3 regions of the Arthrobacter sp. SLBN-53 genome follow, and region 2 is predicted to be linked to each of the others. Evidence: predicted binding sites of a transcription regulator. Region 2 holds the regulator's gene; each other region holds the start of a gene.

Evidence for each region. The regulator LexA, encoded in region 2, represses DNA repair genes until DNA is damaged. The targets are predictions, from matches to a motif close to TCGAACANNTGTTCGA.
Region 1: FBY28_RS11560 (HNH endonuclease signature motif containing protein) is a predicted target of LexA. The motif match lies at 2,686-2,701, and genes of this name have one in related genera.
Region 3: FBY28_RS15415 (HNH endonuclease signature motif containing protein) is a predicted target of LexA. The motif match lies at 1,398-1,413, and genes of this name have one in related genera.

The regions. Positions count from the first base shown of each region.
Region 1 is NZ_VFNN01000001.1:2,417,480-2,422,761, forward strand. It holds gene FBY28_RS11550 (acyl-CoA dehydrogenase family protein) at 1-11, opposite strand, end outside; gene FBY28_RS11555 (threonine aldolase family protein) at 76-1,134, shown strand; gene FBY28_RS11560 (HNH endonuclease signature motif containing protein) at 1,211-2,530, opposite strand; gene FBY28_RS11565 (ATP-dependent DNA ligase) at 2,764-3,828, shown strand; gene FBY28_RS11570 (MBL fold metallo-hydrolase) at 3,895-4,536, shown strand; gene gluQRS (tRNA glutamyl-Q(34) synthetase GluQRS) at 4,524-5,282, shown strand, end outside.
Region 2 is NZ_VFNN01000001.1:4,900,473-4,905,754, reverse strand. It holds gene FBY28_RS23570 (PhzF family protein) at 1-470, shown strand, start outside; gene nrdR (transcriptional regulator NrdR) at 477-941, opposite strand; gene FBY28_RS23560 (LysM peptidoglycan-binding domain-containing protein) at 1,042-1,554, opposite strand; gene FBY28_RS23555 (MarR family winged helix-turn-helix transcriptional regulator) at 1,750-2,181, shown strand; gene FBY28_RS23550 (organic hydroperoxide resistance protein) at 2,210-2,632, shown strand; gene lexA (transcriptional repressor LexA) at 2,740-3,414, shown strand; gene FBY28_RS23540 (LGFP repeat-containing protein) at 3,445-5,282, opposite strand, start outside.
Region 3 is NZ_VFNN01000001.1:3,224,213-3,229,494, forward strand. It holds gene FBY28_RS15400 (formylglycine-generating enzyme family protein) at 1-510, shown strand, start outside; gene lysE (L-lysine exporter) at 536-1,135, opposite strand; gene FBY28_RS15415 (HNH endonuclease signature motif containing protein) at 1,574-2,896, shown strand; gene FBY28_RS15420 (LysR family transcriptional regulator) at 2,975-3,904, opposite strand; gene FBY28_RS15425 (CBU_0592 family membrane protein) at 4,005-4,361, shown strand; gene FBY28_RS25790 (hypothetical protein) at 4,435-4,605, shown strand; gene FBY28_RS15430 (TenA family protein) at 4,630-5,196, shown strand; gene FBY28_RS15435 (TenA family protein) at 5,193-5,282, shown strand, end outside.

The sequences.
Region 1 (5,282 bases), 2.5 Mb from region 2:
GCGAGCACCATGGAAGCAATGTATCGGCTACGCGGCGGGCCGGCCGCGACCGCTGGGAGGATGGACCCCGTGCCCATCACCACACTTCACGATCCCGGTCGGCGCGGTTTCGCCAGCGACAACTATGCGGGCGTGCATCCTGAGGTCGTCGCCGCGATCACCGCGGCCAACGGCGGACACGAGATCGCCTACGGCCAGGACGCCTACACCGCCCGGCTCCAGGAGGTCATCCGCGCCCACTTCGGTGCAGCAGCCGAGACCTTCCCTGTGTTCAACGGAACCGGCGCCAATGTGGTGGCGCTGACCGGCCTGCTGCCGCGCTGGGGTGCCGTGATCACCGCACATACCGCCCATATCAACACCGACGAGGGCGGCGCCCCGGAACGGGTGATGGGCCACAAGCTTCTGACGGTGCCCACCACGGACGGTAAGTTGACCCCCGACCTGATCGCCCGGGAGGCCTACGGCTGGGGCGACGAGCACCGGGCCCAGCCCCTGGCCGTCAGCATCACCCAGTCCACCGAGATGGGCACGCTGTACATCCCGGACGAGGTGCGCGCCATCGCCGATTTCGCCCACTCCCACGGGATGTCGGTGCATGCGGACGGGGCGCGGCTGTGGAATGCCGCCGCCGCCCTCGACGTCCCGTTCCGGGAGTTCACCACCGATGCCGGCGTCGACGTGGTCAGTCTGGGCGGCACCAAGAACGGGCTGTTGGCCGCCGAGGCAGTGGTGGTGCTGGACCCCGACCGCGTCTCGGGGTTGGTGTACCTGCGCAAGCTGACGATGCAGCTGTCGAGCAAGATGCGATTCGCCTCGGCACAGCTACTGAGCCTGTTCGACGACGATTTGGGCCTGCGCAGCGCCCGGCATGCCAATGCGATGGCAGCCCGACTGCGGACCGCCCTGGAGGCCGACCCGCCTCCCGGACTCACCTTCACCCAGACCACCGAGGCCAACGCAATCTTCGCCTCGATCCCGAACGACGCCGCCGACCGCATTCGCGACCGGGTGCGTTTCTACGACTGGGACCGGGCCCGCGGCGAGGTGCGCTGGATGACCGCTTGGGACACCACCACCGAAGATGTCGACAACTTTGTCGACATCATCCGTGCGGAGTTGCAGCGGGGCTAGCCAGGGTCCACCGGCCAGGACGCGGCTTTCTCTGTTCAGTTGTCAAGGTGCGCTGGTTCTTTGGGGTGCCTTGGGGTTATGCGGCGGTGGGTAGGTCGGTCATGGTGCGGCGGGCGTGAGAGCGCAGTGGCTCCGGCGCGGGTTCTTCTGGTGTGTGGGGTGGGATGAACCAGGGGTGCCGATCGCGGCCGAGGTAGACCTGCCAGCCACCGTGATGGATCAAGCTGTGGTGCAACCGGCACAGCAGCACCCCGTTGTCCACACTCGTTGCACCCCCGGCACTCCAGGGTTGGATGTGGTGGGCATCGCACCACGACACCGGCCGCCCACACCCGGGATGGGCACACCCACCATCGCGGACGGCCAGCGCTTTACGGATCGCCGGGGTGAACAGCTTTTCCGCGCGCCCGACATCCAACGGCACCTCCGAGTGGTCTACGATCACCGACGTCAACGTCGCATCACAGGCAATCAGCTCCGCGGTCACCCTGCTGACCGGTCCACCGAACCCCAACCGATCCACCACCTCCCCACTCACGCCCGGGGCCACCGGTCGGATCAGGGTGACGTGCGGGAGTACGCCACCGGACATCGGACGCCTCGACTGCGACAAATAGGTGCGCAGCACCTGCCCGATCGCGTCTGCTCGGCGGGTGTTGATCGGCCGGGGGTCTGGGGAGCCGTCGGGTAGCGGGACCGGTCGGCACAACGGATCCAACGCCGCACACAGCACTTCCCCAGTCGTCACGTCCAGATCCAGGGTGGCCTCGAACCGGCCCTCGGCGTTCTGCACCAACGTCATCTCATTGAGCGTGGTGTCTTCGGCGACCGGCACCGCCCGCTGCTCGACCGGCAGCGCGGCGACTCGGTCGATGCCGATCGTCCGGGCTTTGGCCGCCACCTCCGCCGGGGAGGTCTGCACCATCAACGAACGCACCACCGCCGCCCGATCGTCGTCCGACAACGGCGTCCGCGCGTCGATATGGGTGACACCTTTGCCGACCGCGTCGGCGAACTCGATACCGATCCCACCCAACCGCTGCGCCGAAACCAATGCAGGCAGCACAGGTGCCATCCGCCCCACCCGTACCGCCCGGGCCGCCGCACCCGGGGACATCCCCAACAACTTGAGCAGATCAGCCCCGGTGCGCAGGTGCCGCCGCCCCGGCACACCGGCCCGCTCGGCCGCCACCACCGCCGAGGCGATCACAAAGTCCAACAGATTCCGCGCCGACACCGCGGCAGCCAACACACCCCACAACGCCTCGTCATCGACCACCGGCCGCGGACAATCCACCAACCGACCCAAAACCGGCCCCACATCACCCTCCGATGACACCGGAACAAGATCATCGATCAACGCGTCGACAAACGCATCAAGACAGCTGGCGTCCATAACGGATACCGACTTCCCCCCACAGCACCCACCAAGGGGCACCACCCCACAAGCACAGCCCGCACGATCCCCCGGACAGGGACCGTCGAACCCCGCGGCGACCGGAGTCGCGGTCTGCGGCTCACCAGATCCGAGGATCGAGAGCCGCGACGCATTCGAACTTATGTTCGACATTACGCCGAATGTGGCTGTCAGGCAAGTGGTATCCACCACGAGGTCTATCGTCGACGACGATGAGACTTCCCGTCATGCCACCGGTGTCGCCGATGCTGGCCAAACCCGTGCGGGAGATACCGCCCGGTGCATCATATGAACCGAAATGGGACGGCTTCCGGTCCATCCTGTTCCGCGACGGCGACGAGGTGGAGCTGGGTAGCCGCAACGAGCGGCCGCTGACGCGCTACTTCCCCGAACTCGTCGCCGCGGCCCGCGCAGAGTTGCCGCCGCGGTGCGTGGTCGACGGTGAGATCGTCATCGCCGGCGACGCGGGGCTCGATTTCGAGGCGCTACAGTTGCGGCTGCATCCCGCGGCGTCGCGGGTGACCAAGCTGGCTACCGAGACCCCGGCAGCGTTCATCGCCTTCGACCTGCTCGCGCTCGGTGACGATGACCTGACCGGGCAGGCCTTCAGCAGGCGACGATCGGCACTGACCGCGGCGCTGACCGATCGCGGACCCACCTTCCATCTCACCCCGGCGACCACCGATGAAGGCACCGCGGCTCGCTGGTTCACCGACTTCGAGGGCGCCGGGTTGGACGGGTTGATCGCCAAGCCGCTCGACGGCGTCTACCAACCCGACAAGCGAGTCATGTTCAAGGTCAAGCACGCTCGCACGGCGGACTGCGTGGTGGCCGGATATCGATTGCACAAGTCGGGCGATGACGCCATCGGTTCGCTGATGCTCGGCCTCTACGACGAAGATGGTTCGCTGGCCTCGGTCGGAGTCATCGGGGCGTTCACCATGGCGCGCCGCCGCGAGTTGTTCCAGGAGTTGCAGCCACTGGTGACCACTTTCGAAGAGCACCCGTGGAATTGGGCGGCGCATGTCCCGGTCGAGCCGACAGTCCGCCGTACCGCGAATTCGCGCTGGAACCCGGACAAGAGCCTGTCATTCACCCCGTTGCGACCCGAGCGGGTGGTCGAGGCAAAGTACGACCACATGGAGGGGAAGCGCTTTCGCCACACTGCCCAGTTCGTTAGGTGGCGCCCGGACCGTGATCCGCGGTCGTGCACCTTCGAGCAACTCGAGGTTCCGACACGCTTCCGCCTCGCGGACATCGTGCCAGGATTGGGTTGACCTCAACCATCGTTCAGGTTGCAGGCTGGTGCCCATCCACACGATGAATCACCAGGAGAATCCATCATGCGCCAGATCCGCAGCGACCTATGGGAAACCCGGGTCGACAACCCGTTCCCCGGACTGACCACGCACGCCTATCTGTGGACCGGAGCCGCAACCGGCAACGTGCTGTTCTACAGCACCGCGACCGAAGCGGACTTCGATGAGATCTCCGCACTCGGCGGCATTGCCCACCAGTACCTGTCCCACCGGGACGAGGCGGGCCCACAGCTGGCCCGGATCAAGTCCCGCTTCGGCGCCGTCCTGCATGCCCCGACCGTGGAGCACGCCGATATCGGCAGGCACGCCACCATCGACATCGCGCTGTCCGACCGCCATGTCGACGACAACGGGATCGAGGTGATCCCGACCCCCGGCCACACCCCGGGCAGCACCTGTTATCTGGTGCCCGGCGCCAACGGGCAGAGCTATCTGTTCACCGGCGACACCATCTTCCTCGGGGCCGACGGTTCTTGGACCGCAGGCTACTTCCCCGGCTTCAGCGACGCGAAGACACTGCGGGACAGCCTGCGATTGCTTTCCAACGAGCAGCCCGATCTGGTGATCTCGAGTGCTTTTGCCGCCGACTCGGCGGTGCAGGTGCCGGGCAGGCGGTGGGCGGCGTGTGTGGAACAGGCCCGGACAGGCGTTACATTGCTGGCGTGACCCGCCCACCCGGCGCGGGCCGGTTCGCGCCGAGCCCGTCGGCTGACCTGCACATCGGCAACCTGCGCACCGCGGTGTTGGCGTGGCTGTTCGCCCGCAGTACGGGGCGAAGGTTCCTGATCAGGGTCGAGGATCTCGACGATCGGACATTCCCCGAGGTGGCAACCCGCCAGCTCGCCGATCTGGCGGCCATCGGCGTCACCGCCGACGAACCGGCTGAGTTCCAGACCGCGCACGCCGACCGCTATGACACCGTGCTCGACAATCTGCGCCGACGCGGACTCGTCTACGAATGCTATTGCAGCAGAAAAGACATTCTGGCTGCGCCACGCGCCCCGCACGCACCCGAGGGGGCCTACCCGGGAACATGCCGTGATCGCGTGAGTCCACCCGACCACGATCGCCCGCCGGCGCTGCGCCTACGCAGCGACAACGCCCCGTTCACCGTCACCGACGTGTTGCACGGTGAGTTCACCGGAGTGGTGGACGATTTCGTGCTGCGCCGCGGGGACGGCGTGACCGCCTACAACCTGGCGGTAGTCGTCGACGATGCCGCAGGCGGTATCGATCAGGTGGTGCGCGGAGACGATCTGCTGTCCTCCTCACCGCGACAGGCATATCTGGCGAACCTGCTCGGCTACCCACCGCTGCAATACGCCCATGTGCCGCTGGTGCTCAACACCGAAGGCAAACGGCTCGCCAAGCGCGACGGTGCCGTGACACTGTCCGAACTCGGCGTCGACCGA
Region 2 (5,282 bases):
CCGGGCACCCGACCGTCGGGACGTCCTGGTGGCTGAAGGATCGCGGTATGCCGGTGCGGACGCTGCAGGTTCCCGCCGGACTGGTGCAGGTGGACTACATCGACGATGAATTCACCGCCATCAGCGCCCGCTCGGAGTGGGCACCGGAGCTGGCGATCTACGAATTCGAGTCGGCCGAACAGGTGCTGACCGCCGATCCCACCGACTACGTCGACGATGTCGAGCACTACCTCTGGGCGTGGACCGATCGTGCGGCCGGGGCGCTGCGCTCCCGGATGTTCGCGCCGCATCTGGGAATCCCCGAGGATGAGGCGACGGGCGCAGCGGCGATCCGGATGACCGACCATCTCAATCGCGATCTGCTGATCACCCAGGGCGAAGGATCACAGATCCGGACCTGGTGGGATCCCACCGGATGGGTGAAAGTGGCCGGCCGGGTGGTCGACGACGGAAGGCGTCGGCTCGGATGAACGACGTCAGCCGGCGGTGTTGACGCGCCGGTGAGCGCGCAGGGCCTCGATCTCACGCTCGAAATCGTCGGCAGAGGAGAACGATCGGTATACCGAGGCGAAGCGCAGATAGGCAACTTCGTCGAGGTCACGCAGCGGCCCCAGGATGGCCAACCCGACCTCGTTACTGGGGATCTCCGGCGAGCCTGCGGCCCGCACGGCGTCTTCGACCTGTTGGGCAAGCAGATTGAGCGCATCGTCGTCGACCTGGCGGCCCTGGCATGCCCGTCGCACGCCCTTGATGACCTTTTCCCTGCTGAACGGCTCAGTGACGCCGCTGCGCTTGACGACTGCCAGCACCGCGGTCTCGACGGTGGTGAAGCGCCTGCCGCACTCAGGGCAGGACCGCCGCCGCCGGATCGCCTGGCCCTCGTCGGTCTCACGGGAATCGACGACACGCGAATCGGGGTGACGACAGAACGGACAGTGCATTCCCGCTCCTTCGCCGCACCACAGCTGCACCAGATTTGACGCTTCCGAGCGTACCTGCATGGTGCGGATACGGTGCGACCCCGTGCCGGTGCGCACGATCTCAGCCGATCGGTGCGATGAGGGTCTGCCCGGTCCGCAGGGTGCCGGATTCCAGCTTGTTCAGTTCGCGGATGCGCTCGACGACGGAGTCGGCAGGCACGTCGGGGGCGACCCGCGCCGCGATGCTCTGCAAGGTCTCACCGGTCTGCACCTCCACGACCGACAACCTGGTGGGCACCTCGACGGGTTGCTCCGTCGCGGAAACGCCGAGGTTGGCCACGAATCCCAGCCATAGCGTGAATGCGCCGGCCAGCAGCGCCAGCAGCACGGTCGCGGCCGGGGTGATCGGCCTGCGGTGCGAGGCACGCGACATCAGCACCCCCGTGCCGCGATGACCGATCGGCGCACCGCCGGGACGACGATCCTGCGGCCGCCGACGCCGCCGCACCACGACATCGCGAGGCAAGGGCCACACCTCGGCCTCCGACGGGGTGCGCCGCAGAACTTCCTGCCGCCGGGTGGCGCCGGACGTCCGGCGCTCACGCACATCGCTACGTGCTTCCAGAATCGTCATGTGCCTGCCTCCTTGAGGTGTGTTCGCTTCTTTGTTCGAACTGTAGTCGATCATCTGTTCGAACGATAGAACACGTGATCGAACTGTTAGCGAACGATATCGACACCCACCGACAAGCGGACGGTCGCGAATCCGCGGACGGAACTCAGCTCAATTCAATTGCCCACAATTGAATTGACCGCTACAGTTGTGGTCATGACCGCCGGACGCCTCGACGAACAGCTGTGCTTCGCGCTGTACTCGGCTTCGCGCCTGATGACCGCGGCCTATCGGCCGCTCCTGGCGGAACTGGGCATCACCTACCCCCAGTACCTCGTCCTACTGGCCCTCTGGGAGGACGACCCCAGCACCGTCGGAAACCTGGGCCGGCGGCTGCACCTGGACTCCGGCACCCTCTCACCGTTGATCAAACGCCTGGAGAGCACCGGCCTGGTGGTGCGTCACCGCGCGACCGCCGACGAACGTCGCGTCGAGGTCGCACTCACCCCCGCCGGGCGCGCCCTCGAAGAACGTGCCGCCTGCATTCCACAGCGCCTGCTGGCCGCCACCGATGCCCGACCCGAGGAGGTCGGCGCGCTACGCGACGCCCTCCGCGGACTTGTCGACCAGCTCAGCTCACCGCACTGACCGAAAACGACGAAAGGAACACCCACCGATGAAGAAGCTTTACACCGCCGAGGCCCTGGCCACCGGCGAGGGACGTGACGGACACGGCCGCACCTCCGACGGGAAAGTCGATGTCGCACTGAGTATGCCCAAGGAGATGGGCGGTTCCGGCACCGGCACCAATCCCGAGCAACTGTTCGCCGTCGGTTACGCGGCGTGCTTCCACTCCGCACTCCGACTGGTCGCCCGCGAACACAAGGCCGATGTCACCGACTCCGCCGTCGGCGCCCGGGTGACACTGGGGGCCGCCGAGGACGGCGCGTTCGGTCTTGCCGTCGAGCTGGAGATCGTGCTGCCCAATGTGAACCATGACACCGCCACCGAGCTCGCCGAGGCCGCACACCGGGTGTGCCCCTACTCCAACGCCACCCGTGGCAACATCGAGGTGACCCTGACCGTGACCGATGAGTGAGCTCGGCTGATCGCGCCGCAATGACGCCGCAGACACGCCCTGTCGGGCCGCGACACGCCTCGAACACATGTTTGATTATCGGGGCGGCTGCGACTACATTCGGCGACATGAGCGACAGCAGCGACACCCCTGAGGCACGCTCCAGCCTGACCGAGCGTCAGCGCACCATCCTGGAGGTCATCCGCTCGTCGGTGACCACCCGCGGTTACCCACCGAGCATCCGGGAGATCGGGGACGCGGTGGGGTTGACCTCCACGTCCTCGGTCGCCCACCAGCTGCGCACCCTGGAGCGCAAGGGCTATCTGCGGCGCGATCCCAACCGCCCCCGCGCGGTCGACGTGCGCGGTGCCGACGAGGTGATCACCCCGATCGTGGCCACCGACGTCGCGGGCTCCGATGCGCTACCGGAACCGACCTTCGTCCCGGTGCTCGGCAGAATCGCGGCGGGTGGGCCGATCCTGGCCGAGGAGGCCGTGGAGGATGTGTTCCCGCTGCCCAAGGAGCTGGTCGGCGAGGGATCGCTGTTCCTGCTGAAGGTGGTCGGCGAATCCATGGTCGACGCGGCCATCTGCGACGGCGACTGGGTGGTCGTGCGCCAGCAGAACGTCGCCGACAACGGCGATATCGTCGCGGCCATGATCGACGGCGAAGCCACGGTCAAGACCTTCAAGCGGACCAAGGGTCAGGTGTGGCTGATGCCGCACAACCCGGCGTTCGAACCCATCGACGGTAACGACGCCGTGGTGCTCGGCAAGGTCGTCACCGTGATCCGCAAGGTGTGATCGGTCGGCGTCTGACCGGTCGGCGTCTGATCAATCGGCGCGGATGAATCCGTTCGCGCGCGCGAATTCCTCACTGGAGAACCAGATCTCGGCCTCGGTATCGCGGTAACCGCGGCTACCGGGCGCCCAGTAGAGACCGGTCTTGGTATCGGCCTTGATGGGGTAACCCTCCGGGGCGCGGTAGCGATCGGTGGTCGCCAGTCGCATCGAGGTCCAACCGGCGTCATCGTCATCATCGTCCCCGCCGGCGGCAGCGTGACGTCCGCCCGTCACCTCGGGTTCCGGGGCGGTCAGGTCCGGCTCGGGTTCGAGCACCGGTGCACCGACAACACGGGCACCGAAGTCCGAGTCCGCATAATCCGAGTCGGCGAAATCAGACGCCGCATAATCCGAGTCGGCGAAATCAGACTCGGCGAAGACGGACTCAACCGGCTGCGGTGTGGGCGTCTCGATCCGGGTCGGGGCGGTGTCGACGTCATCTTCGTCGTCGTCGAACCGCAGCAGTTCTTCCGGCCGGTCGGTGTCGGCACCACGATCGGCGAACGGGTCGACGCCGAGGCCATCGGCATCCGCATCATCGCCGGCCCGGGGGTCGTGGCCGGCACCGGTGTCGATCGGATCGACCGTGAAGGAGCCCGCTGACCCGACCGGCGACAGTGATGCCCACGGATCCTGCGGCGGCGGACCATAGCCGCTGTCGCGATCCTCGGCCCGGTCATCGTTTTGGTGATCGTCTTGGTAATCGTCTTGGTGATCGTTCTGGCCATAGCCGTAGTAGCCACGGTCATCACGGTCATACGGATCGTCGTCGAGGTCGTCGTCGAACCGGTCCTCGTCACCGGACCGCCGGTTGCGCAAGACCGCCACGGCGATCACGGCGATCAGACCCACCACCGGGATGAGGCCCAGCAGCCACCACCAGCGCCAGGTGTACCACTTGTCGCCGCTGTCGCCGCCGCCGTTCGCCTGCGGGCCATCGGCCGGCGCTTGCGGGGAATCAGCCCCGGGAACCTGCAGGCCCGCCAGCTGCGACTGCAAGCCCGCGGGCTCCGTGCTGAACCGGTTGGCCGCCTTGTCCCACGAGATGGATCCACCGTTGAACTGTTGGTTGATCACGCCGCCGTTGTCGGTCTGATCGCTCTTGGGTGCGCCGAGTTCGCCGGTCGCGCCACCCAACTTCTCCCAGGCGGCATTCATGGCCCCACGGACGATCACCGCACCGAAGTCGGGGGTCCAGAAGATGACCGGCTTGTCCTCGGCGGCGAAGGGCACCACCGCGCTCTGCGGAGCCAGCCCGCCATCCGCCTCGCTGGCGGTGGGGAACCCGAGATCCCCGGTCGGCCCACCGACACTCTCGTACTTGGCCAGGATCTGCCCGGTCACCACGTTGGCACCGGTCTGCGGGCTGTAGAAGATCTTGCCGCCGGCATAGTTCTGGCCGACGCCGTCGGCGCCGATCGCATACTGGGCCCCGTCTTCGGCACCGAGCGGCCCCAGTTCGCCGCCGGCGGCCCGACGTGCCGCGGCGATGGCCGATGCCGCGTCCGAGGGCACCTGTACCGCCCCGAGTTGGGCGGCCAGCTCTGGTGGCGTGGTGGTGAAGGCGCGCGTCTTGCGATCCCACGAGATCTGGCCGCCGGTGAACTTCTGTGAGACGACGTCACCGTCGATGGTCTCGTCATCGGCAGGCACACCGAGCACGCCCGCCGATCCGCCAAGGGCGTCCCAGGCGCTGTTGATGGCACCGCGCACCACCCGCGCACCGGTGCTGGGGGTCCAGAAGATCACCGGGTTGTCGGGCGCGTTGAATGTCACGTTGCGGCTGTCGGCCGCCCGTCCGGGCCCCTCGTCGATGGTCGGGAATCCCA
Region 3 (5,282 bases), 1.7 Mb from region 2:
CACCCCGTGGTGCAGGTTGCCTACCCCGATGCTTTCGCCTACGCCACCTGGGCGGGCCGACGGCTACCCAGCGAAGCTCAGTGGGAGTATGCGGCGCGGGCCGGGTCCACCACCGCCTATGCCTGGGGTGAGCAGGTACGCCCGGAGGGTCGGCTGATGGCCAACACCTGGCAGGGGCAATTCCCGTATCGCAACGACGGTGCGCTGGGCTGGTCGGGAACCTCTCCGGTGGGCACATTCCCGCCCAATGATTTCGGCCTCGTCGACATGATCGGCAACGTTTGGGAGTGGACCACGACGCGTTTCGGCCGCCATCACCGCATCGACGGTGGCATCGACAACGGTTGCTGCCCGCCGCCACCGTCCGGTGACCCGGCTGTCAGTCATGCGCTCAAGGGTGGTTCGCACCTGTGCGCGCCGGAGTATTGCCACCGTTACCGCCCGGCCGCGCGTTCCGCTCAGTCCCAGGACAGTGCGACCACCCATATCGGTTTCCGCTGTATCGCCTGACAGGTCATCGGCGACGAATAGTTGTTCAGGACAGCGCCATCCATGTCCCGAGGCCGATCATGACCACCGCGATCACGATATCGAGTGCGCGCCAGGTCACCGGATTGGCGAAGAGTCCGGCCAGCTTACGGGCGCCAAGTCCCAGACTCGTGAACCACAGCGCGCTCGCGGCGACGGCACCCGCGCCGAAAAGCCAGCGCTGCTCGTGGTGCTCATTGGCCAGCGATCCGAGCAGCACGACGGTGTCGAGATAGACATGCGGGTTGAGCCACGTCAGTGCCGCCGCGGTGAGCAGCACCTCGACGAGCCGCGTCGGGGTCTGTTCGGTCGGCGCCAGCCCGGCAGGCCGCAGCGCCCGACGCGCGGCCAGCAGGCCGTAGCCGATGAGGAAGGCGGCACCGCTGAGTTTGACGACGGTGACGGCGGTGGGGTGTGCGGTGATGACCGCGCCGATGCCGGCGATCCCCGCGGCGATCAGGATCAGGTCCGAGACGGTGCACAGCGCGATGACCGGCACGACGTGCTCGCCGCGGATGCCCTGACGCAGTACGAACGCATTCTGCGCGCCGATGGCAGCGATGAGCGCCATGGTGGTCAGGAAGCCGATGAACAGCGGTGATGCCATGGTCTCGACGCTAAGCCTCGGCGGCTATCCAGTACAACTAATGATTCTTACTTCAGTTAAGAATTACTTATGCCGCGACGCCGTCGGCCCATCGTGCGTAGCGCGTTTACCCAACTCATAGAACGACTTTCGAGAGATGCCGCGCTCGGCGCAAAACGTCGACGCCCACCCGCGAGGCCGAAGTGTCACCACCAAGACCGCCCGAACCGTCACCGACGTCCCGAGGGATAACACTTGCGCAGAAACCATATCGGGCGTACTATCGAACATAAGTTCGAATGTAAAAGCATCCAGGGTCCGATCAGCACGGGGGACCTGCACCGCGACTGTTGTCGCCGAGGGGTTCGACGGTCCCGAGATGGACCGCCAGAGCCAATTGCCAAAGTCTTCGATGAACTTGCCTGCCCCATCAGAATCCTCGAAAGCCTGGGTATCGGCATGGACGCCACCTACCTCGATTCGTTTGTCGACGCTCTGATCGACGATCTTGTTCCGGTGCCACCGGAGGGTGATGTCGGGCCGGGCTTGGGTCGGTTGGTGGATTGTCCGCGCCCGGTGGTCGATGACGAGGCGTTGTGGGGTGTGTTGGCTGCGGCGGTGTCGGCCCGGAATCTGTTGGACTTTGTGATCGCCGCGGCGGTGGCGGCGGCCGAGCGGGCCGGTGTGCCGGAGAGGCGGCACCTACGCACCGGGGCTGATCTGCTCAAGTTGTTGGGCATGGCCCCGGGTGCGGCGGCCCGGGCGGTACGGGTGGGGCGCGCCGCATCGTCGTTGCCAGCGTTGACGATCGCGCAGCGGTTGGGTGGGATCGGTATCGAGTTCGCCGACGCCGTGGGCAAAGGTGTCGCGCACGTGGAGTCGCGAGCACCGTTGTCCGACGAGGATCGGGCGACGGTGGTGCGTGCGTTGATGGTGCAGACCTCCCCGGCGGAGGTGGCCGCCAAGGCCCGGGCGATCGCCATCGACCGTGTCGCGAGTCTTGCACCGGTCGAGCAGCGGGGGGTGCCGGTCGCCGAGGACACCGCGCTCAATGAGATGACGTTGGTGCAGAACGCTGAGGGCCGGTACGAGGCCACCCTGGATCTGGACGTGACGACCGGGGAAGAGCTGTGTGCGGCGTTGGATCCGTTGTGCCGACCGGTCCCGCTACCCGACGGATCCCCAGACCCCCGGTCCATTGATGCCCGGCGGGCGGAGGCGTTGGGGCAGGTGCTGCGCACCTACCTGTCGCAGGCGAGGCGTCCGATGTCCGGTGGGGTGCTCCCGCACGTCACCCTGATCCGACCGGTGGCCCCGGGGGCGAGTGGGGAGGTGGTGGATCGGTTGGGGTTCGGTGGACCGGTCTCCGCGGCGACCGCGGAGCTGATCGGCTGTGATGCGACGTTGACGTCGGTGATCGTCGACCACGCCGGGGTGCCGTTGGATGTCGGGCGCGCCCAGCGGTTGTTCACCCCCGCGATCCGTAAAGCGCTGGCCGTCCGTGACGGTGGGTGCGCCCATCCCGGGTGTGGGCGGCCGGTGTCGTGGTGCGATGCCCACCACATCCAACCCTGGAGTGCCGGGGGCACAACCAGTGTGGACAACGGGGTGCTGCTGTGCCGGCTGCACCACAGTCTCATCCATCACGGTGGCTGGCAGGTCTACCTCGGCCGCGACCGGCACCCCTGGTTCATCCCACCCCACACACCCGGTGAACGCGAGCCGGCACACCTGCGCTCCCACACCCGCCGCACCATGACCGACCTACCCACCGCCGCATAACCCCAACGCCCCAAAGCCCCGAGGCCCCAAAGCTGAAGCGCACCTTGACAACTACACAGCGAAACCCGGTCCGAGGTATCAGGATGTCTGCGCCGCCTCGTCGGCGGTGATGTTCAACACCGCCTCGTGGATGAGGGCGAGGACTGCATCGAGCACCGCGCTCGCGTGCTTGCCGCGTGCGTAGCTGCGCAGCACCACGCGGCGGGTCCCCAGGCCGGGCACGTCGACCGTCTCCACGCCGTCTTGCGGCATTCCGCGCAGCGCGAGCATCGGGATCAACGTCATGCCCTCGCCGGCGGCCACCAGCGCCAAAGCGGTCTGGGTGCCGAAGTAGCGATGCACGATGGGCTGATCCAGTCCGATGGAGCGGCTCAGCCGCGCGGCCGCCCTGGCCGTCGCCGACGATGGTTCGACGCCGACCCATGGCAGCGGAAGGCGGCCCAGCTCGGTGACATCGGTGGCCAGGGTGCCTGCCGGCACCGCCAGCTTCCACGGTTCGTCGAGCAGGGGTACCTCGACGATGCCGGCCGGCGGCCGCCGCGGGATATCCGCGGAATCCAGTTCGACTATGGCAGCGTCCAATTCGCCATCCTTGAGCGCGCGCATCAGCGGCTCCTGGTCTGCCTCGACGACCTCGAAACGGATGCCGGGCAATTGATGGCGCCACTCCGGCAGCATCGGCGCGATCACGACCGACAGGAAGCTCTGAAATCCGCCGAGGCGCATGGTGCCGTGGATCTCGGCTTCGCCACGCTCCAGTTGCAGCTGTGCCTCGGCCAGCGCGCGTTCGATCTGCTGGGCGGCCTCGGCCAGGATCTGGCCCTCGTGGGTGAGCGCCGAACCGTTGGTGGTGCGGGTGATCAGCACGCGGTCTGTCTCGCGTTCCAATCGGGTGATCTGCTGCGACACCGCCGACGGCGTCATCTGCAAGTCATCGGCCGCGGCGAGGACGCCGCCCTCGCGGGCCACCGCCAGTAGATAGCGCAGTCGGCGCGGATCGATATCCATTCACGAAAACTACACTGACAATACACATCTATTCAATTGTGTTTAATGCATCCGACGTTGATACTTCTGCTGGTTTTGGTTGGCACGAAGGCGGTTTTCGATGATTGCGGCAACCCTTGGTTGGGCCGGGGCGGCAGGTACGTTGTTCGCGTACCTGGCGGTCAGTCGTGGTTGGCTGGGCGGGAAGTCACGCCGCTACGCCGCGCTCAACATCACGGGTGGACTCATGGCGGGCGCCGCCGCGGGGATGTATGGCGCCTGGCCGAGTGCCGCGTCGAACCTCGTCTGGGCGTTGATCGGGGTCGCGTCCTTGTCGACCCATCTGCGGGAGGCGCGCCGACATCGGCTGGTGCTGGTCTCGACCATGCCGGCACCGCGCTACTCGCTTCGGCGGGTCATCGCCGCGCCGTCCGCGCCGGTCGCTCCGGTCGTTGCCGAGGTCCAACCCTGCGCCTGAGCGCACGGGATTACCGCGCGCTTTCCGATGCGCGAATCTCCCCGGGTCGCACAGTGACCTGCGCCATGATGGCGTGAGCGCGTTCGCCGGCTCCGGCTCCGGTGCCGTGCCCGTCACCTCGATGATTCGTTCCGGCGCGACGTTCGACATTGCCGGGGCCATCTCGATCATCGCGCTGTTGCCGTTGATGGTCGCGGCTCCTGGGGTTGGATGCATGAGCCGGCGGCAGCCATGCCGGGACTGAACCGCAGCGGCTAGTCTCGTCGGCGTGTCTGATGACCTCTGGGCCGCCGCGACCCGTCACGCGTTCCTCGACGCGGTGCGTGACGGAACCGTCGCCGCATCATCCTTCGACCGTTGGCTGTCCCAGGACGCGCTGTTCGTCGCCGACCTGCTGACCTTTCAGGCACGCCTGCTCGCCCGTGCTCCGCGTTCGGCACAGGGAGTGCTGGCCGGTGGGTGCGCGGCGTTGGTCGCCGAACTGGACTGGTTCGACGGTCATGCCGCCGACCGCGGGTTGGCCTCGGATCCCGAACCGTTACCGACCACGCTGGCCTACCGGGAGTTGTTACGGCGGCTGGACAACGAGCCGTTCGAGGCCGCCGCCACCGGCCTGTGGGTCATCGAGCGCGTCTACCTGCTGGGATGGACCTCCGCGAAATCCGCCGACTCGCCGTACTCCGAGTTCATCGATCACTGGACGGTTCCGGAATTCGCCGACTATGTCGACGGTCTGGCAGTGCTGGCGCAGCCACAGCACCACGCCGATCTGGTCGACGAGGTGCTCCGGCTGGAGGTCGACTTCTGGAACATGGCCTGGGCGGACCCGTCATGAATCTGTCGGCACAACTCTGGGCGGCCAATGCCGATATCGTCGCCGAGGTCCTGGACAATCCGTTCGTGCGGGGGATCGGTGACGGG